3 regions of the Pseudomonas sp. MM227 genome follow, and region 1 is predicted to be linked to each of the others. Evidence: predicted binding sites of a transcription regulator. Region 1 holds the regulator's gene; each other region holds the start of a gene.
The links. Region 1 encodes FliA, which starts transcription of late flagellar genes. Its sites were predicted from a motif close to CTAAAGTTTNNNNNNNNNNNGCCGNTAA; they were not measured.
Positions count from the first base shown of each region.

Region 2: the regulator FliA is predicted to act here: its motif matches at 5,047-5,074, upstream of ONG87_RS20490 (methyl-accepting chemotaxis protein).
Region 3: the regulator FliA is predicted to act here: its motif matches at 5,120-5,147, upstream of ONG87_RS08250 (methyl-accepting chemotaxis protein).

Region 1 is NZ_OX352319.1:2,922,763-2,930,590, forward strand. It holds gene ONG87_RS13200 (chemotaxis response regulator protein-glutamate methylesterase) at 1-220, opposite strand, end outside; gene ONG87_RS13205 (chemotaxis protein CheA) at 237-2,405, opposite strand; gene ONG87_RS13210 (protein phosphatase CheZ) at 2,464-3,252, opposite strand; gene ONG87_RS13215 (chemotaxis response regulator CheY) at 3,272-3,646, opposite strand; gene fliA (RNA polymerase sigma factor FliA) at 3,860-4,606, opposite strand; gene fleN (flagellar synthesis regulator FleN) at 4,600-5,433, opposite strand; gene flhF (flagellar biosynthesis protein FlhF) at 5,552-6,871, opposite strand; gene flhA (flagellar biosynthesis protein FlhA) at 6,883-7,828, opposite strand, start outside.
Region 2 is NZ_OX352319.1:4,488,425-4,496,252, forward strand. It holds gene ONG87_RS20475 (aldehyde dehydrogenase family protein) at 1-422, opposite strand, end outside; gene ONG87_RS20480 (LysR substrate-binding domain-containing protein) at 554-1,441, shown strand; gene ONG87_RS20485 (VOC family protein) at 1,563-2,936, shown strand; gene ONG87_RS20490 (methyl-accepting chemotaxis protein) at 2,961-4,952, opposite strand; gene ONG87_RS20495 (NorM family multidrug efflux MATE transporter) at 5,177-6,556, shown strand; gene ONG87_RS20500 (bifunctional diguanylate cyclase/phosphodiesterase) at 6,537-7,828, opposite strand, start outside.
Region 3 is NZ_OX352319.1:1,792,519-1,800,346, forward strand. It holds gene ONG87_RS08225 (phosphate/phosphite/phosphonate ABC transporter substrate-binding protein) at 41-832, opposite strand; gene ONG87_RS08230 (fatty acid desaturase) at 829-1,779, opposite strand; gene ONG87_RS08235 (hypothetical protein) at 1,924-2,148, opposite strand; gene ONG87_RS08240 (aldo/keto reductase) at 2,370-3,392, shown strand; gene ONG87_RS08245 (bifunctional diguanylate cyclase/phosphodiesterase) at 3,383-4,975, opposite strand; gene ONG87_RS08250 (methyl-accepting chemotaxis protein) at 5,225-6,865, shown strand; gene ONG87_RS08255 (TonB-dependent siderophore receptor) at 7,046-7,828, shown strand, end outside.

The DNA.
Region 1 (7,828 bases):
AGCGCTGCATGATATGACGCACGGCAGTGATGCCGTCCATCATCGGCATCTCGTAGTCCATGGTGATCACATCGGGTTTGAGCGCCAGGGCCTGATCGATCGCTTCGCGGCCATTGGTAGCGGTCCCGACCACCTGGATGGTGGGGTCCGACGAAAGAATTTCCGAGACGCGGCGGCGGAAAAAACCGGAATCATCCACCACCAGGACCTTGACTGCCATAAACACTCCACTACGATCAGATACGCCGTGCGGCGTAGCGCTTGAGCATGCTCGGTACATCGAGGATCAAGGCGATTCGGCCGTCACCGGTGATGGTCGCGCCGGACATGCCGGGCGTGCCCTGCAGCATCTTGCCCAGCGGCTTGATCACCACTTCTTCCTGCCCGACCAGTTGGTCGACCACGAAACCGATGCGTTGGGTGCCGACCGACAGGATGACCACGTGGCCCTCGCCCTGCTCCTCGTGGGCCGCCGACTTGACCAGCCAGCGCTTGAGGTAGAACAACGGCAGCGCCTTGTCGCGCACGATGACCACTTCCTGGCCATCGACGACGTTGGTGCGCGAGAGGTCCAGGTGGAAGATCTCGTTGACGTTGACCAGCGGGAAGGCGAACGCCTGGTTGCCCAGCATCACCATCAGCGTCGGCATGATTGCCAGGGTCAGCGGCACCTTGATGACGATCTTCGAGCCCTGGTCCTTGGCCGAGTAGATGTTGATCGAGCCGTTCAGCTGGCTGATCTTGGTCTTGACCACGTCCATGCCGACGCCGCGGCCCGACACGTCGGAAATTTCCGTCTTGGTGGAAAAGCCCGGCGCGAAAATCAGGTTGTAGCAGTCGGACTCGCTGAGGCGGTCGGCGGCGTCGCGGTCCATCAGGCCCTTTTCCACGGCCTTGGCGCGCAGGACCGCAGGGTCCATGCCCTTGCCGTCATCGCTGATCGACAAGAGGATATGGTCGCCTTCCTGCTCCGCCGACAACACCACGCGCCCACCGCGCGCCTTGCCGTTGCGTTCGCGCTCTTCCGGCGTCTCGATGCCGTGGTCGACGGCGTTGCGCACCAAGTGCACCAACGGGTCGGCCAGGGCCTCGACCAGATTCTTGTCCAGGTCGGTTTCTTCACCGACCAGTTCCAGGTTGATTTCCTTCTTCAACTGCCGGGCCAGGTCGCGGACCAGCCGCGGGAAACGCCCGAAGACCTTCTTGATCGGCTGCATGCGCGTCTTCATGACGGCCGTCTGCAGGTCGGCCGTCACCACGTCGAGGTTCGAGACTGCCTTGGACATGGCTTCGTCGCTGCTGTTGGCGCCCAGGCGCACCAGGCGGTTACGCACCAGCACCAGCTCGCCGACCATGTTCATGATTTCGTCCAGGCGCGCGGTATCGACGCGTACGGTCGTCTCGGCTTCGCTGGCAACCGGTTTCTCGGCCACCGGTGCACGTGCAGGGGCTGCCTCGACCTTGCGCGGTGCCGCCACCGGCGCGGGCGCGGCCGGAGCCGGCTGCGTCTCGGGCAGGCTGGCGACATCGCTGAACTTGCCCTTGCCATGCAGTTGGTCGAGCAGTGATTCGAACTCGTCGTCGGTGATCTGGTCGCTCGTGGGAGCCTGCGCCTGGGCAGGCGGTGGCGTGACCGCATCGGCAGTGAACGTACCCTTGCCATGCAACTGGTCGAGCAGCGCCTCGAACTCGTCGTCGGTGATCTCGTCGCCAGACGCACCCACGGCAGCCTGCGTCGAAGCGGCTGGCGATGCCGCAGCCGGCGCCAGCGCATCGACCGCGAACTGACCCTTGCCGTGCAGCTGGTCGAGCAGCGACTCGAATTCGTCGTCGGTGATATCGTCGCTGGCCGCGCCGTGCTGTGCAGCAGCGGACGCGGTGGGCGCGGCGGCCTGCGCTTTGGCCGCGCTCAAGGAATCGAGCAATTGCTCGAACTCGCTGTCGGTGATGTCTTCGCCCGGCGTCGAGGCTGGCGCCGCAACGGGCACCGCCACGGACGGCGCAACGACCGCCGCAGCCGGTTCGGCCAGGCGCGCCAGGGCATCGAGCAACTGGGGGCTGGCCGGCGTGACCGGAGAGCGTTCACGCACCTCGGTGAACATGCCGTTGACCGCGTCCAGCGCTTCGAGAACGACATCCATTAGTTCGGCGTCGACCCGGCGCTCACCTTTGCGCAAGATGTCGAAGACGTTCTCGGCGATATGGCAGCACTCCACCAGCTCGTTGAGCTGGAGGAAGCCGGCGCCGCCTTTTACAGTGTGAAAACCGCGAAAAATTGCATTGAGCAAGTCGGCATCATCGGGACGGCTTTCCAGCTCGACCAGTTGTTCGGACAGTTGCTCGAGAATTTCGCCGGCCTCTACCAGGAAATCCTGAAGGATTTCTTCGTCGGCGCCGAAGCTCATGTGGATGCTCCCTGGAATACGTGATTAACGGTCAACACAGTCAGGCGCAGGCGATGGCCTAGAAGCCCAGACTGGACAGCAGATCGTCGACATCGTCCTGACCGGATACGACGTCTTCACGTTTATCGGCATGGATCTGCGGACCTTCACCCTTGGCGGGATGTTTTTCTTGATCTTTTTCGGCGCGGAGCTGTTCGTGATCATGCTGGATGCCGGCGAAGCGATCGACCTGGCTGGCCATCAGGACCAGTTTGAGCAGGTTGCTCTCCACTTCGGTGACCAGCGCGGTGACACGCTTGATGACCTGGCCGGTGAGGTCCTGATAATCCTGGGCCAGCACGATGTCGTTGAGGTGGCTGGCGACTTCGCGATTGCCCTGCTCGCTGCGGGTCAGGAAGCTGTCGACCCGGCGCGCCAGTTCGCGGAACTCGTCGGCGGCCACTTCGCGGCGCATGAAGCGCTGCCAGTCGGCGCTCAAGGCACTGGCTTCGGCACTCAGCGTATTGAGCACCGGGGTGCTCTGCTCGACCAGATCCATGGTGCGGTTGGCCGCGTTTTCGGTCAGGCGTACCACATACGACAGACGTTCGGTCGCATCGGTGATCTGCGAAACCTCTTCGGCCTGGGGGATGTTCGGATCGATCTGGAAACTGACGATTGCGCTGTGCAGCTCGCGCGTAAGCTTGCCCACTTCCTGATACAGGCCGCGATCGCGGGTCTGGTTCAGTTCGTGGATCAATTGCACCGCGTCGCCGAAACGGCCTTTTTCAAGGCTGTCGACCAGCTCCACTGCGTGTTTTTTCAGGGTCGACTCGAAGTCCCCCAACGTGCTTTGTTTGTGGTCCATTGCGCCCCCATTGCAGACTTCAGCTATTGACGCGCTCGAAAATCTTTTCGATTTTTTCTTTCAGCACTTGCGCAGTGAAAGGCTTGACCACATACCCGTTGACCCCGGCCTGGGCGGCTTCGATGATCTGCTCGCGCTTGGCCTCGGCGGTGACCATCAGCACCGGGAGGTGCTTGAGGCGATCGTCGGCGCGCACCTGGCGCAGCAGGTCGATGCCGGACATGCCAGGCATGTTCCAGTCGGTGACGAGAAAATCGAAGTTGCCGCTGTGCAACATCGGCAAGGCGGTGTTGCCATCATCGGCCTCGGCGGTGTTGGTGAAGCCCAGGTCACGCAGCAGGTTCTTGATGATGCGCCGCATCGTCGAGAAATCGTCGACGATGAGGATTTTCATGTTCTTGTCCAATTAGACCTCCAGCAGTCTTGAACACGCCCAGCCCCTGGACGTGCATAACAATCGAATTCGCCTGAGCCACTTGCCGCTGCAGATCGCCTACACGCGCTACGCCTGCAGGCCTCTTCGCGGGCAGAGCCCGCTCCCACAGTCTCGGCCTTTGTGGGAGCGGGCTCTGCCCGCGACAAAGCCCGCACCGGTCTTGCCGTTCCTTCAGCGTGCCCGCCATTCCCCCAGGCGCCCGCGAAGTCGCGCCGCGCACTGGCTGTGCAACTGGCTTACCCGCGACTCGCTGACACCCAGTACCTCGCCGATTTCCTTGAGGTTCAGCTCTTCGTCGTAATACAACGACAGGACCAGCTTCTCGCGCTCGGGCAGGTTGGCGATGGCCTCGGCCAGCGCGCCTTGAAAGCGTTCGTCCTCGAGATCCCGCGAGGGCTCCAGCGAACCGCTGGCGCCGTCTTCGTGCAGGCCCTCGTGCTCACCGTCCTGCAGCAGATCGTCGAAGCTGAACAAGCGGCTGCCCAAGGTATCGTTCAGGATCCCGTAGTAATCATCCAGACTCAGACTAAGTTCGGCAGCGATCTCGTGATCTTTAGCGTCGCGACCGGTTTTCGACTCGATTCGGCGAATGGCATCACTGACCATGCGGGTATTGCGGTGCACCGAACGCGGCGCCCAGTCGCCCTTGCGCACTTCGTCGAGCATGGCGCCGCGGATACGAATACCGGCGTAGGTCTCGAAACTGGCCCCCTTGCTCGAGTCGTACTTGGTCGAGACCTCCAGCAGACCGATCATGCCGGCCTGGATCAGGTCTTCCACCTGCACGCTGGCTGGCAGACGCGCCAGCAGGTGATAGGCGATACGCTTGACCAGCGGCGCGTATTGCTCGATCAGCTGATGCTGCTGCGAGTCGCGCGACGCCTTGCTGTACATACGGTATCCGCTGGCACTCATGATACGGGCCCTGCGCTGGTTTGCTGGACCAGGCGTTCGACGAAGAACTCCAGGTGGCCACGGGGGTTGGCCGGCAAAGGCCAGGTGTCTACTTTCTGCGCGATCGCCTTGAAGGCCAGCGAGCATTTGGAACGGGGGAACGCCTCGTACACGGCGCGCTGCTTCTGCACGGCCTTGCGCACCGACTCATCGTAGGGCACGGCGCCGACGTACTGCAGGGCAACGTCGAGGAAGCGATCGGTCACCTTGGTCAACTTGGCGAACAGATTGCGCCCTTCCTGGGGGCTCTGCGCCATGTTGGCCAGGACCCGGAAGCGGTTCATGCCGTAATCGCGGTTGAGCAGCTTGATCAAGGCGTAGGCATCGGTGATCGAGGTGGGCTCGTCGCATACCACCAGCAGGACTTCCTGGGCGGCGCGGACAAAGCTCACTACCGATTCGCCGATACCGGCGGCGGTGTCGATGATCAGTACGTCGAGGTTGTCGCCCACATCGCTGAAGGCCTGGATCAGGCCGGCATGCTGGGCCGGGCTCAACTGCACCATGCTCTGGGTACCCGAGGCTGCCGGCACGACACGGATGCCGCCGGGGCCCTGCAACATCACGTCGCGTAGTTCGCAGCGACCTTCGATCACATCGGCCAGGGTGCGCTTGGGGGTCAGGCCCAACAACACGTCGACGTTGGCCAGGCCAAGGTCGGCGTCCAGCAACATGACCCGGCGGCCGAGCTCGGCCAACGCCAGGGACAAGTTCACTGACACATTAGTCTTGCCGACGCCACCTTTGCCGCCGGTCACCGCGATCACCTGTACGGGATGCATGCTGCCCATGTTCGTTCTTTACCTTGTCTAGACCGAGGCCACACGAGTGGCTGCCAGTTCGATTGCTCGAGTGTTTCCTGGCAACCCTACGATGCAGGAAGAGTGTGCTTGCATAACGTTCTTCACCTCAGCCAACTCGCTTGTCGGGGCTGTGGTAGAGACCCGCGAACATATCGGCCATGGCCTCTTCGCTGGGCTCTTCTTGCATTTGCACGCTCACTGCGCGGCTGACCAACTGGTGCCGGCGCGGCAAATGCAAGTCATCGGGAATGCGCGGCCCATCGGTAAGATAGGCAATCGGCAGTTCCTGACTGATGGCCAGGCTCAGCACTTCGCCGAGACAGGCCGTTTCATCCAGTTTGGTCAGGATGCACCCGGCCAGACCGCAACGCTTGTAGCTATGGTACGCCGCGCTGAGCACCTGCTTCTGGCTGGTAGTAGCCAGCACGAGGTAATTGCGCGCATTGATCCCGCGTCCGGCCAGGCTTTCGAGCTGCATGCGCAGGGCCGGATCGCTGGCTTGCAGGCCAGCGGTGTCGATCAATACCACGCGCTTGCGCAGCAGGGGTTCCAGGGCTTGTACCAATGACTGGCCCGGATCGACCTGAGTCACCGATACATTGAGAATGCGGCCCAGGGTCTTGAGTTGTTCCTGGGCACCGATGCGAAAGCTGTCCATGCTCACCAGCGCCACGCTCTGGGAACCGTACTTGAGCACATAACGGGCCGCCAGCTTGGCCAGAGTGGTGGTCTTGCCCATGCCAGCCGGGCCGACCATGGCGATCACGCCACCTTCTTCGAGCGGTTCCACTTCCGGTGTACGGATCATACGCGCCAAGTGCGCCAGCAGCATCCGCCATGCCTGCCGAGGTTCGTTGATTTCGCTGGTCAGGCTGAGCAGCTCGCGAGCGATCGGGCCGGACAAGCCGATGCGCTGCAAACGACGCCACAGATTCGCCTGCGCCGGCTTGCAGCCTTGCAGCTGGGTCCAGGCCAGGGAGCCCAGCTGCACTTCCAGCAGTTGGCGCAAACCGTTGAGTTCGGAACGCATGGAATCGAAAAGACGTTGGTCGACGGCAGGCTGTGGCGCGGGGGCCACCTGCACACGCGGGGGCTCTTCGCGACGCGGCTCGACCAGCGGCTCGGCGGCGGTCAACGGCAGGCCGGCAACCAGCTGGCGGTTGGTAGCCGCATCGCTCTCGCCACGGGTGCTCAGCTCGGCCTGGGCCGAAACGATCCGCGATTGGGTCTTGCGCAGCTCTTCTTCCAACTCCAGGTTGGGCACGCGCGGCGCCAGGGCCGACAGCTTGTAGTCCAGCGCTGCGGTCAGCTCGACGCCGCCGGCGATGCGACGGTTGCCAATGATGGCAGCGTCGGCGCCCAGCTCATCGCGGACCAATTTCATGGCCTGACGCATGTCGGCGGCGAAAAATCGCTTCACTTGCATAACCCACTACCTCAGCCGTTGGGCCCTACTGTCGCAACGATGGTGACTTGCTTGTTATCAGGGATTTCCTGATAGGCCAGTACGTGAAGGTTGGGGATCGCCAGGCGACCGAAACGTGACAGCATCGCGCGGACCGGACCGGCTACCAGCAGTATCACCGGTTGGCCCTGCATCTCCTGCCGCTGCGCCGCATCGATCAGGGATCTCTGCAGTTTTTCCGCCATGCTCGGTTCCAGCAAAACGCCTTCTTCCTGACCCTGACCAGCCTTCTGAAGACTATTTAGCAATATCTGTTCCAACCTTGGTTCCAGCGTGATGACAGGCAGCTCCGACTCAATGCCTACAATGCTTTGCACGATTGCGCGGGACAAACCGACCCTGACGGCCTGAACCAGCGCGGCGGTATCTTGACTCCGATGCCCGTTGTTGGCGATGGCTTCTGCGATGCTGCGGATGTCGCGTACGGGTACCTGCTCAGCCAGCAGGGCCTGCAGGACCTTGAGCAGCGAAGACAGCGAAAGGATGCCCGGAACCAGCTCTTCGGCCAGCTTGGGCGATCCTTTTGCCAGAACTTGCAGCAATTGTTGCACTTCTTCGTGGCCGATCAGCTCATGGGCATGCTTCTGCAGAATCTGGTTCAAGTGCGTGGCCACTACCGTACTGGCATCGACCACCGTGTAGCCCAGCGACTGCGCCTGGCTGCGCAGGTTGACGTCGATCCAGACCGCGTCCAGACCAAACGCCGGATCCTTGGCGGTGATGCCGTTCAACGAGCCGAACACCTGCCCGGGGTTGATTGCCAGCTCGCGATCCGGGTAAATCTCGGCTTCGGCGAGGATCACCCCCATGAGCGTCAAACGATAGGCGCTGGGCGCCAGGTCGAGGTTGTCGCGAATATGCACGGTAGGCATCAGGAAGCCCAGGTCCTGGGACAGCTTCTTGCGTACGCCCTTGATC
Region 2 (7,828 bases), 1.6 Mb from region 1:
CCCAGCGGCTGCCAGGTTTCACGCATGTGGTGGCCTGGGCGCTCGGAAGCGATGGTCAAGCCGTACAGCTGGCGAGACAGGCCGACGGCGAAATCGCAGATGTCGATCATTTCCTGCACTTCCCCCAGCCCTTCCTGGGTGATCTTGCCCGCTTCGACCGAGACCAGCTCACCGAGCTGGGCCTTGTGTGCGCGCAGGACTTCGCCGAACAGGCGCACCAGCTCGCCACGACGGGGGGCCGGCACCGTACGCCAGGCCAGGAAAGCGCTATGCCCCAGCTCGATCTTGGCCACGACCTGCGCCTTGGATTCCAGGCTCACCGAGGCGATCTGGCTGCCGTCGATTGGGGTGTGAACAGGATGGTTGCCATCCTTGAATGCACTCGCCGCAACACCCAGGCTTTCGAGCAGGCCATCGACCATTGTTTTCTCCTCACAAGGCTTTAACGATAAGAACGGATTGAGATCAGTATTAATCCGCAGGCCAGACCACCACAACGGAGCAATATTCCATATATCATTCCCTCACCTCATGACCTTGCGGCGATGCCTCCATGTCAAAACGCCTTGTTCCTTCGATGACGGCCTTGCAGTGCTTCGAAGCGGCCGCCCGCCACCTGAGCTTCACCCGCGCAGCGGAAGAACTGCACCTGACCCAGAGCGCGGTCAGCAAGCAGGTTGCGCAGCTCGAAGACATGCTGCGTCACCACCTGTTCCTGCGCATCCGCCGACGCCTGCAATTGACACCGGCCGGCTCGCTGTACCTGGCCGAGGTGAACAAGATCCTCACCCAGGTGGATATTTCCAGCCGCTACATCCTGTCCTACGGCGATGAAACCGAAGTGCTGACCGTCGCCACCCAGCCCAGCTTCGGCGTGGGCTGGCTGATCCCCAAGCTCAAGGGTTTCGGCAAGGCGCACCCCAATATCCATCTGGACATCCGCAACGAACTCGAGCCGTTCGCCTTGCTGCAGGCCAAGGCCGACGTGGGGTTTTTCTTCGGCCAGGGCACCTGGCCCGGAGCGACCTGCATCGAGCTGTTCGACGATCAGGTGGTGCCGGTGTGTGCGCCCGACCTGCTCGATCAGCCGCTGACCCACGCCGAACAGTTGGCCGAGCTGGTGTTGATGCAATGCACGTCGCGCCCCGAGGCGTGGCACGAGTGGTTTCTGGAGCAGGGCCTGAGCGCCCAGAACAGCTACCACGGCCCGCGCTTCGATACCTTCTACATGTGTCTGAGCGCTGCCCTGTCCGGCTGTGGCGTGGCCCTGGTGCCGCGCTACCTGGCAGAGAACCACCTGGCCAACGGCAACCTGGTCATGCCCTGGCCGCACACCATGAGCAGCCAGGGCGCGCATTTCGTCGCCTTTGCCGAACACGCCGCGGAAGTGCCGAAGGTGCGCGCGCTGGTCGACTGGATTCTGGGGCAGATCGCCCACTAGCGGCGCAGAATGAACGACAGCGAAGCCGACCTGCAGGAATGACCCCCGCACTTTTTTTCGCTTGATCGCGCAGGTCATTCCCCGCTTTCATACTCCCAGCCCTTTGCGCCAGGAGTTCGCCATGCCTTTCGTCAGCCCCGACCAGACCCGTGCCGCGTTTTCCCGCGCCATGTCCGAGATGTACAAGAACGAAGTGCCGTTGTATGGCGACTTGATGACCCTTGTCGGCGAAGTCAATCGCCAGGGTCTGGAACGACAGCCGGATTTGGTCGCGTCCCTGGCGCGCACCGGCGAGATCGAGCGTCTGGATGCCGAGCGCCATGGCGCGATTCGGGTCGGCACCGCCGCAGAGCTGGCGACCATCGCTCGGCTGTTCGCGGTGATGGGCATGCAACCGGTGGGCTACTACGATCTCACCTCGGCAGGTGTGCCGGTGCACTCCACGGCATTTCGCGCGGTGCACGAACAGTCTTTGCAGGTGAGCCCGTTTCGCGTGTTCACGTCCCTGCTGCGTCTGGAATTGATCGAGGATGCCGCATTGCGCGAACAGGCCACGCAACTACTGGCGCAGCGGCAGATATTCACCTCGCCGTGCCTGGCCCTGATCGAGCGATTCGAGCGCGACGGCGGCCTCGACCAAGCCGACGCCGATGCGTTCGTCGAGCAGGCCCTGGAAACCTTCCGCTGGCACCACGATGCCACGGTGACAGCGGACCAGTATCAACGCCTGCACGACGCCCATCGACTGATCGCCGATGTGGTGGCGTTCAAGGGGCCGCACATCAATCACCTGACCCCGCGCACGCTGGACATCGACAAGGTGCAGGCGCTGATGCCCGCGCGCGGGATCACACCCAAGGCCGTCATCGAAGGGCCGCCGCCGCGTCGCCATGCCATCCTGTTGCGGCAGACCAGCTTCAAGGCGCTGCAGGAAAAGGTCGCCTTCACCGATCAGGCCGCTGTCGCCGAAGGCAGCCACACCGCGCGCTTCGGCGAGATCGAGCAACGCGGCGCGGCGCTGACGCCCAAGGGGCGTGCGCTGTACGATCGCTTGCTGAACGCCTCGCGCAGCGCGCTTGCCGGGTTCCCCAGCGAGACCAATGCCGACGAGTACATGCGTCTGCTGGGCGAGCAGTTCAGTGAGTTTCCGGATGATCTGGCGCAGATGCGCGAGCAGGACCTGGCGTTCTTCCGCTATTTCGCCAGCGGCCAGCCCAGTGCGGGCCAGACGACGCTGAAAGGTCTGCTGGACAATGGCGCGATTCGCTGCGAGCCCTTGGTCTACGAAGATTTCCTGCCGGTCAGCGCCGCAGGCATCTTCCAGTCCAACCTGGGCGACGATGCCCAGGCCGACTATGGTTTGGGGTCGAGCCAGGAGGCTTTCCATCAGGCCCTGGGCCGAACGGTACTCGACGAGCTCGCGCTGTACGCCCAGACCCAGCAGCGCTCGCTGGACGACTGCGCCCGCGCACTGGGCCTTGCCGCGCTGAACTGAGGCCGGTCGCGCCGAAGCCTGCCGCTAGCGGGCACCGCCTACACGGAAACGGTTCACTTCCTGGCGCAGCTCCGCGGCCAGGCCTTCCAGCTCGCGGGCGGTCTGGGCCAGGTTGGACACCACCTCGCGCTGCTCGCCGTTGGTCATGGCAATGCTCTGCAGGTTGCTGCTGAGCATGGTGGCCGTGCTGCTCTGCTCCTGGGTGGCGGTGCTGATGGCATCGAACTGATTCCCGGCCGAACGGCTCTGCTCGTCGATCTGCGCCAACGCCTGGGCGACCTTTGCGTTGCGCGTCAGGCCTTCGCGCATCAACACGTTGCCTTGGTCCATGGTGCTGATGGCGTTGGCGGTTTCCTTCTGGATGCTGCTGATCATGCCGGAGATTTCATCGGTGGCCTGACGGGTGCGCGAGGCCAGGCTGCGCACTTCGTCGGCGACCACGGCAAAGCCCCGACCCTGCTCGCCGGCACGGGCCGCTTCGATGGCGGCGTTGAGGGCCAGCAGGTTGGTCTGCTCGGCAATCGAGGTGATCACGCCGACGATGCCGCCGATTTCCTGCGAGCGCTGGCCCAACGTGTTGATCACCCCTGCGGTGCTGTTCAGCGCGCCGGCGATCTGCTCGAGAGAATTGGACGCCTCATCCATGGAGGTTCGACCGATGCGGGTCTGCTGGGCGTTGTCCTGGGCCATCCGCTGGGTGTGGCCCATGTTGTCGGCGATATCCAGGGACGTCGCACTGAATTCCTCGACTGCGCCGGCCATGCTGGAAATCTCGCCGGACTGGTGTTCCATGCCCTCGTAGGCGCCCGCCGACAGGCTCGACAACGTTTGCGCGCGGCCACTGACTTCATGGGCGGCATTGCGGATGTGCACGACCATGTTCGACAAGGCTTCGCCCATGTGGTTGAAGCTGCTGGCCAGCTGGCCTATTTCGTCATGGCTGGACACCTTCAGCCGTGCATCGAGGTCACCCGCGCCCAGGGCTTCGGCCTGGCGCACCAGTTCGCCCAGAGGCCGCAGCTTGCTGCGCAGCAGCCAGATGGCTGCGCCCACGGCGATCAGCATGGCCAGCAGGCTGCCGATCGCCAGTTGCGTCCCCACGCTCCAGGTCACGGCATTGATTTCCGCCTTGGGCATGCTCGCCACGACGCTCCAGGGCCCGCCCGGGAATGTCACCGCTTCGGAGAAGATGTCCTGCTTGCCGTCGTTCCACAGCCGGCCCTTGCCATCCAGCAGGGCCAGGTCGGCCAATGCCTTGGCGGCGGCGTCCGGGTCATTGACGTTGGCTGGCGCTACCAGCCAGCGATTCTGCTCGTCGAGCAAGGCCAGCGAGCCGGTCTGGCCGATGCGGAAGCGCTGCAGGTTGGCGAACTGGGTGTTCTGCGCGTCGGTGTAGTCGAAGCCGACGAACAATACCGCAATCACTTGGCCCGAGCCGTCGCGCACCGGTGTGTACTGGGTCATGTAGGAACGTTCGAACAACACCGCACGGCCGACGTAATTCTGGCCGTCGAGCAAACGCTGGTAGGCGGGATGGGCATGGTCGAGCGCGGTACCGATCGCGCGGCTGCCATCCTGCTTGGTCAGGGAAGTACTGATGCGCACGAACTCGGCGCCGCTGCGCACGAACACCGTAGCGACACCCGCTGTCAGCTGCTTGAAATCATCGACTTCCTTGAAGTCGTTGTTCAAGGTCTGGCTGCCCAGGCGCAGGCTCGGTGTCTGCTGGTTGGCCACGGTGACCGGGCTGTTGGCGTCCACGCTCAGGCCGCCGGCGAAGCGCTTCTCGAACAGCCCGCTCAAACGCTGGGTGCTGTCGCGCAGGGTGCTGTGGAAGGTGCTGAGCTGGTCGGCCAGCAGCCGCGCCTCGCTGGCCATGTGCTGTTCGCGGATGGCCAGGTTGGCGATGTCCAGCGAACGCAGGGCGAAGGCGGTGCTGCCGGTGATGACGATCGCGAGGATCACGGCCAGGGCAATGCCCAGTTGCGTGGCGATACGAGCGCGAGGTTGAGACATGTGAAGCTCCTGGGAAACGTGTACGTGGCAGGCAGTGCCAGGGATGGTCCAGACCTTTCTTGCACCTGCCATCCTTGATTTTATTGGTACTGCTACATCGGCGATCCAAACGAATACTTGAGCGCAGCACTGCGACATGAACGTTACACATCACATTTGCGTTGCGCTGCCACAAGGCTGAGAATCCTGCGTCCCACCCCTGAGCCGACCGAGCCGGATTCATCATGCAGCCCACCGTACGTATCGAACTTCAGGCCCTGCTTCGGCTGGCGGGGCCGCTGATCGCCTCGCAGCTGGCACACATGCTGATGGTCCTGACCGACACCCTGATGATGGCCCGCCTGAGCCCCGAGGCGCTGGCTGGCGGCGGCCTGGGGGCGGCCAGCTATTCCTTCGTCTCGATTTTCTGCATCGGCGTGATCGCTGCAGTCGGCACCCTGGTGTCGATCCGCAAGGGTGCCAACGACCAGCAAGGCGTGGCGCGCCTGACCCAGGCCGGGTTGTGGCTGGCATGGGGCATGGCGGCGGTGGCGGCGGTACTGCTGTGGAACCTGGGGCCGGTCCTGGCCATGCTCGGGCAGACTCCGGCCAACGTCGCTTTCGCCACCCAGTTCCTCTTGCTGCTGCCGTTCGCGCTGCCAGGCTTCCTGAGCTTCATGGCGCTGCGCGGCTTCACCGCCGCGCTGGGTCGGGCGACGCCGGTGATGGTCATCAGCATCATTGCCACGGTAGCCAACTACCTGCTCAACCATGCGTTCATCGAGGGCCTGTTCGGCTTGCCCAAATTGGGCCTGGTGGGCATCGGCATGGTCACCGCGATCGTCAGCAACCTGATGGCCATCGCGCTGGCGCTGTACATCCGCTATCACCGTGCCTACACGCCCTACCCGCTGCTCAAGGGTCTGGTCCGGCCGAACCTGCCGGCCTTGCGCGAGTTGTGGCGATTGGGGCTGCCGATCGGTGGCACCTACGCCGTGGAAGTCGGCCTGTTCGCCTTCGCCGCGCTGTGCATCGGCACCATGGGCAGCACGCCTCTGGCGGCGCACCAGATTGCCCTGCAGATCATCTCGGTGGCTTTCATGGTGCCTGCCGGCATGTCCTACGCGGTGACCATGCGCATCGGCCAGCACTACGGCGCCGGGCACTTGCTGGCTGCGCGCCTGGCCGGGCGGGTCGGCATCGGTTTCGGTGCGGTGGTAATGCTCGGCTTCGCCCTGCTGTTCTGGCTCGCACCGGGCCCTTTGGTGGGCGTCTTTCTGGACCGCGCCGATCCGGCCTTCCACGGTGTCATCGAGCTGGCCATCAGCCTGTTGGCGGTGGCGGCCTGGTTCGAGATGTTCGACGGCATCCAGACCATTGCCATGGGCGCCATTCGCGGCCTCAAGGACGCCAAGACCACGTTTCTGGTGGGGCTTTTCTGCTATTGGGCAATCGGTGCGCCAGCGGCCTGGAGCCTGGCGTTCCACTTCCAGCTGGGTGCGGTGGGCGTGTGGTGGGGGTTGGCGCTGGGCCTGCTGTGCTCGGCCTGCACCTTGACCTGGGCGTTCGAGTGGCGCATGCGCCGACTGCGCCGCCTGGCCGGGCCTACGGCGCTGGCGACCTGATGGCCTGGGCCTGGCCGAATCGCAGGAATGCCTGCAGCTGCTCCAATGGCAGGGGCCGGCTGATCAGGTAGCCCTGCACCTGATCGCAGCCGAAATCGCGCAGCAACGCCAGCTGCTCGGGGGTTTCGACGCCCTCGGCGACGACCTTGAGGTCGAGGTTGTGCGCCAGGTTGATCATGGCGTGGACCAACTTGCTGTTTTCCGGACGCTGTTCCATGCCACTGACGAAGCTCTTGTCGATCTTGAGCAAGGCGATCGGCAGGCTGCTCAGGTGGACGAACGAGGAGAAGCCGGTGCCGAAATCGTCGAGGGAGAAACGCACGCCCAGGCAGCCCAAGGCGTCCATGGTCCGCTTCACCAGGTCGTTGCGGCGCATCACGGCGGTTTCGGTGAGTTCGAATTCCAGCCAGCCGGCGTCGATGCCGCGCTCGGCGATCAAGCGCCCCAGAGTGCTGAGCAGCTGGCTGTCCTGGAACTGCCGGAACGACAGGTTGATTGCCATGTGCAATGGTTCGAAGCCACCATCGCGCAAGGTCTGCATGTCGCGCAGGGCGCGGGCAATCACCCAGTAACCCATCGGTACGATCAGCCCACTCTGCTCGGCCAGGGGCACGAATTCGCCGGGGGCAAGCACGCCACGCTCGCGGTGGCGCCAGCGCACCAGGGCCTCGAGACCGACGATGGTATTGCCGCTCAGGTCCAGCCGCGGCTGGTAGTGCAGCTCCAGCTCGTCACGCCGCAGGGCGCGGCGCAGCTCGCTTTCCAGGTCCGCCAGGCTGCGCGCGTGACGGTTGATGCGTTCGTTGAACAGATGATAGCTGCAGCCTTGGGTGCTCTTGGCCTGCTGCATGGCGATGTGCGCATGCCACATCAGCGGATCGGCGCCCGCACCGGCGCGGGCATGGGCGATGCCCAGGCTGCAGCCGATCAGCAGGCTCTCGCCGTCCACGTAATACGGCTCGGCCATGGCCTCGATGATGTTGGCGGCCAGGCGTTCGGCGCGCGATGGATCGCGCCGGGTGTCGAGCAACAAGGCGAACTCGTCGCTGCCCAGGCGAGCGACCTGATCGCCCGCCTCGAGCTGCTTCTTCAGGCGCGCCACCACCTGCAGGATCAGCCGGTCGCCGGCCTGGTGCCCGAGCGCATCGTTGGCATGGCGGAAGTTGTCCATGTCCAGGTGGCCCAAGGCTACGCCACGGCCCTCCTGCTCGGCCAGGCGCGCGGCAAGCAGTGTCTGGAAACCGGGGCGGTTGGCGATGCCGGTCAGCGGGT
Region 3 (7,828 bases), 1.1 Mb from region 1:
TATGACAACAATGGCAACTGCACGTCACCGCCGACGGTGATTACCACAGCGCCTTCTGGGTAAGTACTTGCCGAGTGTCATCCCGATAGCCGAGCAATACGTTGTAATCGTCCAGCACTGTGTCCTGCACCGTCTCGATGCCCAACACTGCAGCGACCTCGGGCAGGTTGGCCAGAGCGGCGTTCATGGCTGTTCTGATCAGTGCGGGCTCTGGCCCGTGGAGGCTGGTGACATACGGCAATGTCGGCGCATTGGCCGTACGTTCCACGACCCGCACGCCGGCGACTTCATTCGGGGCATGGCGAGCCAGATAGGCAAAGGTCACGCTGTCGATGGCCGCCAGGTCGGCGATGCCTGTGGCGACGTGGGCAATGCTCTGGCGATGACTGCCAGTCGCTTGAACGCTTTTGAAGAACCGACCCTCCCGCACATGGGGGATCAGCGCATGGCGTAGCAGGTTCATGCCACTGTTGGAGTCGAGGCTGTTGTAGGCGCCCCGGCAATCGAAGAATTCGGCGAGGGTCTGCCGTGGGTCATCGAGGCGAGCGATCAGCAGGCTGCAATGTTGTCCGGCCTGTGCCTCGGGTAGCGCGAAATGAGGTCGGCCGACGATACGGACCCGATGCTTGAGTTCGGTGATCAAAGGCAAGCCGCAGGTCTGCGCCAGCAACAGTCGTGGATGCAGCCACAGCTCCGCGAGTGAACCCGGCCAGGGCTTGGGGCGGTCGGTGCCCAGCAACTGCAGGGTTTCCTCCAGCCAGCGCTGGTACGCCTCACCGATTACGGCGGGCGTGGGATACATGGGCAGTGCAGCGATTACATCGGCGCTCATGGCTGGGTGCCTCGACCTAGAGGATGCAGAGGACTGTCGACGGGGGACACGGCATAACGCCGAAACAGCTCGCTGTAGCCATTGACCAAAAAATGTCCGCTGCGTTGCAGCCAGTCCGCGCGGCGCTCGCGGTACACGCGGGGCAGGTAGTACCAAGGCAGCCCCGGCAGGTCGTGGTGCACCAGGTGCAGGTTGAGGTTGAGGAACAGCCAGCGCCACGGCCAGCCCGCCTCGTTGAGCACCGAGCGCTGCTCGGGTGCCTCGGCAGGGCGATGTTCGTAGTAGGAACGAACCATGGACAGCGCCAGCGCCAGAATGCTCGCCAGCAGGTAATCGAAGACAGCCACGCCTTGGGCGCTGATGAACCCGAACAGCGTCAGCACGCAGAGCAGATGAGCACCCCACATCAGCCACGCTTGCGCCTCGCCGCGGACCAGGCGGCCGCACTGCTCGTGAATCAAACCGGCAAGCGCCAGGGCCGGGCCTACGCAGAGACGGCCCAGCAGGGTCTTGTTCAGCCAGTGCAGCGTCCGGCCGGGCCCCGCGCTGCCTGACCAGGCCCGGGCATCGAGGTATCGGCTTTCCGGGTCGTGGCGCGGCAGCGTGATCGTCTCGTCGCGGTGATGGGCCAGATGGCTGTCGCGGTACAGCGTGTAGGGGTACCAGATGGCCAGCGGGGCATAGCCCAGGACCTTGTTGACGCTGCGCCAGCGGGTAGGGTGGCCATGCAGAAGCTCATGCTGCAGCGACATCCACAAGGTAAGCAGCGGCACCAGCAGCAATACGGTGAGCGGTCGCCCGATGGCCGAACCGAATTCGATCAGCGCCCACCAGGCGCCATAGGTGCAGAGCAGCAGCAGCCAGGTTGGCCAGTCGCTGCGCGCGGTCCAGGTATTCTGCAGTTTCAGGATCGATTGGCGGTGACGGGAATCGAGATAATTGGGCATAAGGACGACACGAATGCTGATCGGTATGTCGTCGACACTAGCATTGGTGCTTATGCCTGGATAATCACTAAACGGTTTCAGTAAATTCCTGAATGGAATAAGAGGCTTGTATACTGGACTTTGTGGGATACGAGGCTTTTCGAGCTACGCCGCCTTGGCCATCCTGGACGCGGCCCCTTTTAGATCTTGAATGGACAAGGCCAGAGCGCCCGCCTGGTTTTCAACGAGCAAGACATCATCTATGAGATGGTCGATGTTTCTGCTGCGCAGAAACAGGGCGTGGCCGCGGAGCATTTGGTAGATCATTTCCAACTGACGTGCCGCGTCATGGACGTCTTCCTGCATTTCCGTAATGTGGGTGGTGGGCATGCGGTGCTCCGAGGGCTCTATCTTGGTGTAGGCGTCCTGGCCACGGGATGAGCGTTGTTTCATTTGAGTGTGATCAGTCTATCGGCCATGGCCCGCGTAGCTTAAATAGTCTTTTCCGATAGAGGCTATAGGCCATCATGTTGCTGGATGGGATCGGATACGCCAGCATCGAAGAACAGGGCCTTGCATGGCCGGCTGTTTTGCTAAAAGAGGACTTTCCGATGAGCGACGTCAGATACCGCCGCCTGGGCCGCCATGGCCTGCAGGTTTCCGAAATCACCCTGGGTACGATGATGTTCGGCGGCCAGACCGACGACGCCACCGCCAAGCGTATCGTCGACGATGCCTTGGAGCAGGGCATCAATGCCATCGACACGGCGAACAACTACAACGACGGCGCTTCGGAAATCGCGGTGGGCAAGCTGATCGCCGGCCAGCGCTCGCGCTGGGTGCTGTCGAGCAAGTTCGTCAACCCCAACCCCGGTGTGCAAGGGCCGAATGGGCGCGGGGCTTCGCGCCACAGCGTGATCGAGTCGGTGGAAGGCAGTCTGCGCCGCTTGCAGACCGATTACCTCGACCTGTACTACGTGCACCGTGAAGACCCTTTCACGCCGGTGGAAGAGACCGTGCGCGCCTTGGCCGATCTGATTCGCGCCGGCAAGATCCGCGGCTACGGGCTGTCGAACCACAGCAGTTGGAAGCTTGCCGAATTCTGCCGGGTGGCAGACCTGCTGGGGGTCGAGCGGCCGACCGTGAGCCAGCCACTGTACAACCTGGCCAATCGGCAGATCGAAGCCGAGCATCTGCCGGCAGCCGAGCATTATGGCATCGGCGTGGTGTCCTACAGCCCGCTGGCGCGAGGCGTGCTGACCGCCAAATACGACCCCGGTGCCGAACCGGGTGTCGACACGCGGGCGGGGCGCAGCGACCCGCGCCTGCAGCAGACCGAGTGGCGCCCAGAGTCGCTGAACCTGGCGCAACGCATCAAGGATCACGCCCAGGCCCGCGGCATCACCTCGGGGCAGTTCGCGCTGGCCTGGGTGCTCAACAACCAATTGATCAGCTCGGCCATCGCCGGGCCTCGCACCGAACAGCAATGGCGCGACTATGTGCCGGCGTTGCAGTACCGGTTCACCGCAGAGGACGAGGCGTTCATCGACGCCCTGGTGGTGGCGGGCCATAGCTCGACGCCTGGCTACACCGACCCGAGCTACCCGGTGACCGGGCGTCGGGTTCAGTTCTGAGCTGCGGCGCAGACCGTCAACGGGGCATGGACGGCGGCGGCGATGGTGCTCCCTGCCTGTGGGCGGCCATATAGATAGCCCTGGGCATAGTGGCAACCATTTTCCGCCAGCCATTTCGGCAGGTAGGGCAGGTGGAAGTCCTCGATGCCTTCGGCCGTGACCTTCATTTTCAGGCTGCGTGCCATCCCCAGGATGGCTTCCACCATGGGCAGGTGGTCAATGCTGCCGGCCTCGAAGAAGGACCGGTCTATCTTGATCTTGTCGATGGACAGCCGCGTCAGATGGTACAGGCCCGAATAGCCGATGCCGAAGTCGTCCAGCGCCACGCTGATGCCGTAGGCGTGCAGCTTGCTCAGGTTCCGCTGGGCGGCGTCGAGGTTGCCCACCAGCGCTTCTTCCGTGATCTCCACTTCGAAGCGCTCGTAGGGGAAGCGTTCATGCCTGAGTTGCTCGGCCAGGCGATCGGGGAACAGCTCGTCGGTGATCATGGTGGCGCTGACATTGAGCGACAGGTGCAGTGTGTCGTCCCAGAAGCTGGCCGCCCTGCAGGCCTGCTTGACCAGTGAGCGGGTCATGGCCGGAATCAGGCCAAGGCGCTCCAGTATCGGGATGAAGTCGGTAGGCATGCCGGTGCTGCCGTCGGGCCGGGCCCAGCGTGCGAGCACCTCGAAGCCTACGATCGTCTGCGACGGAAGGGTGACGATGGGTTGGAAGAACGGCACGATTTCCTCGCGCTCCACCGCGTGCCTGAGGGCTTGGTCGAGGTCGGCTTGGGCCCGCAGCTGCCGCTCGTATTCATTGTCGTAGAAATTGAACATGGAGCGGCCAGCGTTCTTTCCCCGGTACATCGCCGTATCGGCGCAGTGCAGCAGTGCGGACGCCTCGGTGGCATCGATCCAGGAACGCGATATGCCAATGGTCGCGCCCAGCCGCACGGGGGTGGAGGGTTCGACAAAGGCCTCGCTGACCCGCTGGATGGTGGTTGCGGCAATGTCGCTCAACTCGCGCGCATCCCTGTAGTCCAGAAACAGCAGGCAGAATTCATCCCCACCCAGTCGGGCGGCGGTGCCACCGTGCAAGCGTGCGATGTGCTTGAGCCGGTCGGCCACCTCGACCAGCACGCTGTCTCCGCCAGAGTGGCCATGCTGGTCGTTTATGGCTTTGAAGTGGTCCAGGTCGATCAGCATGATCGATACGCAACGGTGCTGTGCAAGCCGTTCGCACAGCAGGTCCATGAAGCCGCGACGGTTGATCAAGGCGCTGAGGGAGTCGTACTTGGCCAGGGTTTCGGTTTGAAACTGGATCCGCTGCAGACGCCGGTAGCTGAGTTGAGTACTGGTGACCATGCGCTTGAGCACGATGGTCGGCACGATCAGCGAAATCATCGAGAACCCCGAAGATGTCAGCACGAAACGCCAGCGTTCGGCATCTTCGAAGTCACCGTCGTAGGGCAGGTTCAGCCAGTGCATCACATAGGCTTCGAGGTGGAACTCCCACAGGATGGAGAGCCCCACGATCGTGAGCAGCGTCAGCGATAGAAGCATCGGCAAGCGGCATGGATTACGGCGGTTGAGGTCGTTCATGGGTGGCATCGCAAGGTCTTGCGGATAGAGTGATGTCAGACAGCCATCATCTCATAAGCGTTCATACCGCTGATCGTATGGCAGGTGCATTTGGTCGCCACGACAGAAGGTAGGCCCAAGTGGCCACACGGCCTGCGAACACTATTCAAGCTTCCTGCGGCGATGCCGATAGCGGGTTCATACCGCCCACGACGCTAAGGAAAGTGCCGAACCCGGGGCTTTTTTTGGTGGACCTGACAGGATACCTGTATGACGTGGCTTCGCGATGCAAAGTTATCTTCCAAACTGATTGCGGCCTTCGGGTTGTGTGCGTTCATTACCCTCGGCGTCGGCATGCTGGGTAGCCGCGGCGTCAGTCAGCTGTCGGACAGCCTCAAAGGGGTGTTCTCGAACAACCTGGTGTCGGTTGCCAAGACGGCCGAAGCCAAGAGCAAGGCCATCGCCCAGCTCAAGGACCTGTACGCCCTGATAGCCGCCCATGCGGAAAACGATTCGCAGGCCGTCAAGGACTCGATTCGCCAGAGCATGAACACCAACCTGGCTGACAGCGAGAAGGCTTTTGCGGCGTACCGCAAGACGCCACTGGCCGACGACGAGCGTGCCGCCGGCGACAAGATGGAGCGTGACTGGCCGCTGTATCAGGCGCAGCTGCAGAAAGTGCTGTCGGTGCTGGACGCCGGTGACGTTTCGGCTGCGCGCTCGCTCATGTCGGGCGAGATCCAGCCGGCCTATCGCACCGTCATGGACGAGCTGACCGTGATGGTCGAGTCGAACAACCGGCAGATCCAGGAAGGCGCGCGTGATGCCGACGAGCAGGAGCGGGCGGCGATCACCGTGCTCTACATCGGCATCGCGCTGGCCTTTCTGGCAGCACTGGCACTGGGGCTGTTCATGAGCCGCCTGATCAGCAGGCCCATCGCTACCGCGGTGGCCAGCGCGAAATTGATTGCCAAGGGTGATCTGACCCACAGCATCGGCAGCTCGGCCCGTGACGAAACCGGACAGCTGCTCGCCGCACTCGGCGAAATGCAGGAAGGTCTGAAGGCGACCATTCACCAGATTGCCGACGCCTCGAACCAGCTCGCGTCGGCAGCCGAAGAGTTGAACGCGGTCACTGAAGACGGCAGCCGTGGGCTACTGCGTCAGAACGACGAGATTCAACAGGCGGCCACGGCCGTCACCGAGATGACGTCGGCCGTGGAAGAGGTCGCGCGCAACGCCATTTCCACCTCGGAAGCCTCGAAGACCGCCAGCAGCCAGGCCACCGATGGCCTGACGCAGGCGCGCAATGCTGTAGAAGCGGTGAACAATGCCACCGTCGAAATCCAGTCCTCGACCACCATCGTGGAAGACCTGGCGGTTCAGGTGCGCGATATCGGCAAGGTGCTTGACGTGATTCGCGGTATCGCCGAACAGACCAATCTGTTGGCCCTCAACGCGGCCATCGAAGCGGCCCGCGCCGGCGAACAGGGGCGTGGGTTCGCGGTGGTTGCCGATGAGGTCAGGGCACTGGCGGCACGTACCCAGTCGTCCACGGGCGAGATCGAAAGCATGATCGGTGCAGTGCGTTCGCGGGCAGACCAGGCAGTCGCTGCCATGGGCAAGAGCCAGGGGCTGGTGGGGGACACTCAGGTATTGGCCAAGGCCACCGGCGATGCGCTGCAATCCATCGCCACCGGGATCGCACAGATCAACGACCGCAACCTGGTCATCGCCAGCGCCTGTGAAGAGCAGGCCCACGTGGCCCGTGAGGTCGACCGGAATCTGATCAACATCCAGGATCTATCGACGCAGACGGCCGCAGGCGCTCACCAGACCAGCGCATCGACCCAAGATCTGTCGCGCCTGGCCATCTCGTTCAACGATCTGGTGGGTCGCTTCCGTCTCTGAATTCGTCTGCGAAGTAGTAAAAAATCGTACAACCGATTCAGCAAACGCTCACGATAGTCCGTACAATTGAGATGGGACGCATTCGCGTCTTCTATCCAGTACGGAGTTACACGCGTGGTCAAGTCGTTGAATCGGGCCCATTCCTGGGTGCTGTTGTGCTCAGTCCTGCCTTGCCTGGCCATGGCGGCCACCGAGCTGCCATCCAGTGTCATCCAGGCTACCGGCGAAGGTGAGGGCGATGACGGCTACGCCCGCGTGCGCGGCGAAACCGCCAGCAAGAGCGCCACGCAGAACCGTGATGAAGCGCAGACCATCAATTCGGTGACGGCACGCACGCTGGACGACTACCAGGTCAAGGATTTGAACGACGCGATGCGCTTCGTCAGCGGTGTCACCCAGACCAACACCCTGGGCGGCACCAAGGATGCGCTGATCAAGCGCGGCTTTGGCAGCAACGACGACAACTCGATCCTGCGCGACGGCATCCGCTCGGCCATCGGTCGCAACCTGGGGGCGACCACCGATCATGTTGAAGTGCTCAAAGGGCCGGCCTCGCTGATGTATGGCGCGCTCGAACCGGGCGGGGTCATCAACGTTGTCAGCAAGCAGCCGCAGTTCACCCGCAGCACCACCCTTGGCGCATCCGGCTTCAGCGAGGGTGGCGGTTCGCTGTCGCTGGACACCACCGGCCCGCTGGGCGATACCGATCTGGCCTACCGGCTGGTGGCCGAGCGCAGCCACGAGGATTACTGGCGCAACTATGGGACCGACGAGCACACCCTGATCGCTCCGTCGATTGCCTGGGTCGGTGAGCGGGCCAGTGCTTCGCTGGCCTATACCTACAACGACTACGCCAGCCCGTTCGACCGTGGCACCGTGTTCGTCGCTGGGCGACCCGCCGACATCAGCTACCGCGACCGCCTCGACGAGCGCTGGGCCAAGACCGTGGGCATCAGCCAGAGC